2 linked regions of the Catalinimonas alkaloidigena genome follow. The protein of the gene in region 1 interacts with the protein of each later gene in a pairwise test. Links are inferred from orthologs where the notes say so. Each region holds a gene or a part of one and is shown on either strand. Other genes may lie near its edges.

Region 1 (3,102 bases):
GCCAGCAACTCCACCCACATGGCCCGATGCGTGCGAAACGCCAGGTCGAAGTCGACCGAACGTCCCCGGTCCTGAAACGACGCAAACGCCAGCCGGGTGCCCAGAAAGGAGTGGGCCGTCCAGCCCAGCACTACGGCGCTCTCGTGCCAGTCGAGGCCTGCTTTCACCACGCCGCCCCGTGCTTCGTAATCGAGAAACGGATTGTCGGTCTTCCCCCAGAGCGGTTCGGAACCGATGCGCAGCGAATCTTTTCGAAGTGCATAATACCCGCCTTCCAGGGCCAGGTGCCACCGTGGAGACAAGGCCCGTTGCACGCCCATGTGCCAGCGTTGATCGGTGGTGCTCAGCGAATAGGGCAGCTTGCCTACGTCGAGCATAAAACGGTATTCAGGGACTTGCGCCGCTACGGGGTGGTAAAACAACCCCATCGAGAGCAACAGCAAGGCGAAGTAAGATCGGAGGCGTTTTGGAGGCATAATCGCCGAAAAGCTAGCGTTTATGAAAAGAACTGGAGCCGCAAAGGCGAATTTTATAACACCAAATATACTTTTATTGCAGGTTATGTCCTAAAAAATCTTTAAAAATGTTTAGGAACTTACAGCGAAAGGTTCGGGGGAAAGGAAGTATACTTTGTGCTCGGGACCTTCTTTGTGAGAAAAACGGACGGTACGCCGGGAGGCTGGCACGATTGTGCGAAATGGCTTACCTTCGTGCAGTCCATTAAAATCAAGCTCCATACATGAATATTCACGAGTATCAGGCGAAAGACATCCTGAAAAAATACGGTGTACGCATCCAGGAGGGTATTGTCGCCGACACCCCGGAAAAGGCTGTGGAAGCGGCCCATCAACTGCAAGAGCAAACCGGAACCGAATGGTTTGTGGTGAAAGCGCAGATCCACGCCGGTGGGCGCGGGAAAGGTGGCGGGGTGAAGCTGGCCAAGAGTTTTGACGAAGTGAAGGAAAAAGCCGGTGCCATTCTGGGCATGCAACTGGTGACCCCACAAACCGGTCCTGAAGGAAAACTGGTGCGTAAAGTCCTGATTTCGCAGGATGTCTACTATCCTGGTGCATCGGAACCGAAAGAATACTACCTCAGCATTACGCTGGATCGGAACACCAGCCAGGACGTGATCATTGCCAGCACCGAAGGGGGGATGGACATTGAAGAAGTCGCGGCCAAAACGCCCGATAAAATTGTGAAGGAGTGGATTGATCCGGCCGTCGGATTGCAGGGATTCCAGGCGCGCAAAGTTGCGTTTGCCTTCGGCCTGTCGGGCAATGCCTTCAAAGAGATGGTCAAATTCGTTACGGCACTTTACACGGCCTATCGCGAAACGGACGCATCGCTGTTCGAAATCAACCCGGTGCTGAAAACCTCGGACGATAAAATTCTGGCGGTCGATGCCAAAATGAACCTGGACGATAACGCCCTGTACCGCCACAAAGATTTTGCGGAATTGCGCGACATTACCGAAGAAGATCCGCTGGAAGTGGAAGCGGGCGAGTCAGGCCTGAACTACGTGAAGCTGGACGGTAACGTGGGATGTATGGTGAACGGTGCCGGTCTGGCCATGGCCACGATGGACGTAATCAAACTGTCGGGCGGAGAGCCTGCCAACTTCCTCGACGTTGGGGGTGGAGCTAACGCGAAAACGGTGGAAGCCGGCTTCCGCATCATTCTGAAAGACCCGAATGTAAAAGCCATTCTGATCAACATTTTCGGTGGCATTGTGCGCTGCGACCGCGTGGCCAACGGTGTGGTGGAAGCTTACAAGCAGATCGGCGACATTCCCGTACCGATCATTGTACGCCTGCAGGGCACTAACGCCGAAGAGGGCGCGAAGATTATTGAAGAGTCGGGTCTGAAGGTGAAATCGGCGATTTTGCTGAAGGATGCGGCCCAGAAAGTAAAAGAAGTACTGGCGTAACTAAATTTTTGAGCCTGAGGGTGAGCTTGTTAGAAGAAAAGTAAATTTTTTTTCGATTTAAGAGGTTACCTCGCTCCTTTCGTACGGTATAAACAGGCACAGTTTATTCATATTCCTGTTTGACATATTCCTGATGTATAGAAGGCGCTCGACACTTGTCGGGCGCTTTCTTTTTTTGCCCCACGTGAGCGTGTTCCCAAGCAGGAAGCTTTTCCCCTTGGTCGAAAGCAATAAGAGGAGGGAAACGGGCTTGCAACTTTAGGTCTGCGACGGCTAGACCGGATCGACATCCACCACGAAGCGCACATTTTTGTAAATCCGCTCGGTTTCGAGCGTGCGAATTTCGCGGCGGATCATCTCTTTTACCGCTTTCAGGTTCAGTTTTCCCCGTTCCAGCTTCACGAGCACATCCTGCAAATACTGATTGCGAATCCGTTCCACTACGGGTGCTTCCGGTCCCATGACGCGACTCGGGCCGAGGTGCCGGCTAAAAATATTGACCAGCGCCGTGGCGGCCTGAAACGCCACTTTTCGTTCTTCGCACTTGGTGGTAACGCGAATCAGGTGCGCAAAGGGCGGATAAAAGAACCCCTCGCGCTCGCGGATTTCGTCGAGGTACAGCCCCAGGAAATCGCCCTGCACAATTTTGTGGAGAATGGCCTGTTGCGGTTTGTGGGTCTGGATGATAACGCGTCCTCGGCGGTCGCGCCGTCCGGCCCGGCCACTTACCTGGGTAATCATCTGGAACGTGCGTTCGTGCGCCCGAAAATCAGGGAAGTGGAGCATGCGGTCGGCATCGAAAATGCCGACCAGCCCCACGTGGTCGAAGTCCAGGCCTTTGCTGACCATCTGGGTGCCGACCAGCACGTCGATGTTGCGTTCTTCAAAATCGCCGATGATCTGCTGGTAACTGTTTTTGCTGCGCGTGGTGTCCAGGTCCATCCGCTGCACTCTGATTTCCGGAATGAGCAGCTTCAGGTCGTCTTCGATGCGCTCGGTGCCGGCCCCCATCGCCATCAGTTTGGGCGAGTCGCACTCGGGGCAGGTGCGGGGCACATCTTCGTGATACCCGCAGTAATGACAGCGCAACTCCTGTGCGGCCTGGTGGTATGTCAAACTTACGTCACACTGACGGCAGCGGGGCACGTGGTCGCACTCCTGGCATTGCAGCC
Region 2 (3,204 bases), on another replicon or contig:
CTCCATCGTGATGGTCTCGCTGTTGCGAAAACTAGTCCATAACCCTTCGCAAAGGCGCTTTTTCGCGGGGATTCTGATCATCGCGGCCAATGCCGGGGGGGCCTGGTCGCCCATTGGGGACGTGACGACCACCATGCTCTGGATCGGAGGGCAAGTCACGACGGGCAACATTATTCTGCAACTCATCATCCCCAGCATGGTCTGTCTGCTGGTGCCGCTGCTGATCCTTTCCTTCCAGATGAAGGGCGAGGTAGAACGTGCAGAGTACGATTACAAGCAGGCCGAAGACATGGAGCGCTTCAAGGGCAGCCGCCGCATGCTCGCCGTCGGCGTAGGGGGCCTGGTGTTCGTGCCGATTTTCAAAACCTTTACGCACCTGCCGCCTTACATGGGCATGCTGCTGTCGCTCGGGGTGGTCTGGATCACCTCTGAACTGATTCACATCGATAAAACCGAAGAAGAGAAAAAACCCTATTCGGCCATCCACGCGCTGGAAAAGATCGACACGGCCAGTGTGCTTTTCTTCTTCGGCATTCTGGCGGCCATCGGCGCGCTGCAAGCCACGCACGTGTTGGAAGGGCTCGCCCTCTGGATGAACGATACCATCGGTAACCTGGACGCCATAGTCTTGTCCATCGGGGTAGCGTCGGCCATCATCGACAACGTACCGCTGGTAGCCGCTGCCATGGGTATGTATGACCTGATTCAGTTCCCGACCGACGCCAAACTCTGGGAATTTCTGGCGTATTGCGCCGGTACCGGAGGCTCGATCCTGATCATCGGGTCGGCGGCCGGGGTCGCCGTGATGGGCATGGAAAAGATCGACTTCGTGTGGTACCTGAAAAAGATCAGCCTGCTGGCTTTGGTCGGTTACCTGGCCGGAGCGGGGGCCTATCTGGGCATCTATTACCTGACCCACGGGTAAGCGAGGCGGCCGTGCGGAGGCCTTGTTACATCTTTCCCGATAAAAACTTCTCCTGAGTACAAATAAGTCTCTATGACTTCTATTTTTGTGCAGCATAAAAAATTCTGATATGAGTGTACTTGTGAATAAAGATTCCCGGGTGATTGTCCAGGGATTTACAGGCTCGGAAGGGACGTTCCACGCCGGGCAAATGATCGAATACGGCACTAACGTGGTCGGTGGGGTAACGCCCGGTAAAGGCGGACAATCGCACCTGGACCGGCCGGTTTTCAATACGGTACAAGAAGCCGTAGACCAGACCGGCGCCAACGTATCGGTCATCTTTGTGCCACCTCCCTTTGCCGCGGACGCCATTATGGAAGCCGCTGACGCAGGCATCGGCGTAATCATCGCCATTACGGAGGGCATCCCGACCCGCGACATGATTGAGGCGAAAAAATACCTGCAGGGACGCGATGTCGTACTGGTAGGGCCGAACTGCCCTGGCGTCATCACGCCCGGCGAGGCCAAAGTGGGCATCATGCCCGGCTTCATTCACAACCCCGGCTCCATCGGAATTGTGTCGCGCTCCGGCACACTGACCTACGAAGCAGTGGATCAGATTACCAAAGCCGGACTGGGCCAGTCGACCTGCATCGGCATCGGGGGTGATCCGGTGATCGGGACGACCACCAAGCAGGCGGTACAAATGCTGATGGAAGACGACGACACCCAGGCCATCGTGATGATCGGCGAGATCGGCGGCTCAATGGAAGCCGAAGCGGCCTATTACGTGCGCGATCACGGCACCAAGCCGGTGGTAGGGTTCATTGCGGGTCAGACGGCCCCTCCCGGACGCCGCATGGGCCACGCAGGTGCCATCATCGGTGGCGCGGCCGACACCGCCGAAGCCAAAATGAAGATCATGCAGGAGTGCGGTATTTACGTAGTGAAGTCGCCGGCCGACATCGGCGAAACCGTCGTTAAAGCCATGAAAGAAAAAGGCATTCTGGTCTAATCCTGCCTTATAACGATATTCGAAAAGCCTGACGGAAGCGTCAGGCTTTTTTTATGTCCCTTCTGCGCCGGTACAGGCACAAAAAAGGCTGTCACCCAGTGGATGACAGCCTTCGCGTAAGCCGCGTTGCTTGTTATTTGTCTTATCGTTTCAGAAGTCGGAACGTCTCCGCGCCTTCCAGCGATTCCAGGCGGATGAAGTAAACACCCCGGGCGGTCTGCCGCAGCGTCTGGTTCAAGTCGCGCGTTAGTTGCGACAGTTCACCACTTCCCTGGAACAGCACCCGTCCGTCGGCCCCCACCAGTTGCACCTGCACGTCTTCTGCCGAGTAGGTACGCCCGTTGATTTCCAGCTTCAGTTCAGCCGCGCCTTCCAACGGGTTCGGATAAGCTTTGAGGCTCAGCAGACTGCTTTGCAGGTGTACGATGGTGCTGTATTCGAACCCACCGTCGAAGTCGACCTGCCGCAGGCGGTAGTAGGCCTCACCCTGGAAGCCATCGTCCGTAAAGCGGTAGTCCTGTTGTACGGTGGAGTTGTTTGCGCCCGACACAAACCCAATGGTTTCGAACTCCCGGCCATCGACCGATTTCTCTACTTCAAAGCCCTGGTTGTTGGTTTCCGACAGCGTCGACCACGTCAAGTGTGCCAGACGCCCCTCGGCTTTTCCTTCGAACGTCAGGAGTTCGACCGGCAGCGGGAGGTTGCTTTCGCCGAATGCGAACAGCCCAAAGTCGGTGATTTCTTCTACCAGCAGCCCGGGATTACCAGACATGTAGTCATACACCGTGGTACTTTCTGACTTCTCTGTCCAAGTAACGCCATTGCCCCAATAGGCGGATGGGTAGTCAATATCACCTTGCTCCGACCCCAGATAATATAGAATAAACGAGAGCGACTCATCGGCAGGGATTGGATTGGTTGAATTTATCTCCCAGGTTCGATTAATTATCGGGAAGCCCGCCACCGTCGTATCGACCGCCTCGCCCGTGGAACGCAGCAGGGTGATTTGTCCTAGATTAAACTCCCCATTGACATTGATTTCTACCCCTGCCCTGCCCATATCGACAATGCCAAAGCCAGTAGACAGACGCGAAACCGCCAGCTTGCCTAAGACATAGCCATTAGACGTTTCCCCTTCGATTATTGCTTCTGGGCCCAGCGTAACTACGTAATCGAAGTCCGATCCGGTGGTGTAGAGATGAACCGGGGTTCCCGAACTAGAGAATAGCGGATCAATGACCAGCGAATCAGTAACCGTTAAATTGCGATTTAGCCGCAGGCT

What was found.
Region 2: the proteins of sucC (region 1) and sucD interact in binary tests that used the Escherichia coli proteins (3 or more experiments, as listed by UniProt). The link is inferred for Catalinimonas alkaloidigena from one-to-one orthologs.

What each region holds. Positions count from the first base shown.
Region 1 is NZ_FNFO01000002.1:23,418-26,519, forward strand. What follows is about bases 56-2,834. They hold sucC (ADP-forming succinate--CoA ligase subunit beta), read left to right. Parts: upstream 56-739; coding sequence 740-1,930; downstream 1,931-2,834. Other genes in these bases: BLR44_RS03510 (hypothetical protein), read right to left, coding at 56-476; priA (replication restart helicase PriA), read right to left, coding at 2,204-2,834. Outside these bases: more of BLR44_RS03510, read right to left, coding at 1-55; more of priA, read right to left, coding at 2,835-3,102. UniProt on the Escherichia coli protein: Succinyl-CoA synthetase functions in the citric acid cycle (TCA), coupling the hydrolysis of succinyl-CoA to the synthesis of either ATP or GTP and thus represents the only step of substrate-level phosphorylation in the TCA.
Region 2 is NZ_FNFO01000009.1:14,910-18,113, reverse strand. The notes cover bases 98-2,978. They hold sucD (succinate--CoA ligase subunit alpha), read left to right. Parts: upstream 98-1,034; coding sequence 1,035-1,922; downstream 1,923-2,978. Other genes in these bases: BLR44_RS19995 (T9SS type A sorting domain-containing protein), read right to left, coding at 2,065-2,978; nhaD (sodium:proton antiporter NhaD), read left to right, coding at 98-925. Also shown: more of nhaD, read left to right, coding at 1-97; more of BLR44_RS19995, read right to left, coding at 2,979-3,204. UniProt on the Escherichia coli protein: Succinyl-CoA synthetase functions in the citric acid cycle (TCA), coupling the hydrolysis of succinyl-CoA to the synthesis of either ATP or GTP and thus represents the only step of substrate-level phosphorylation in the TCA.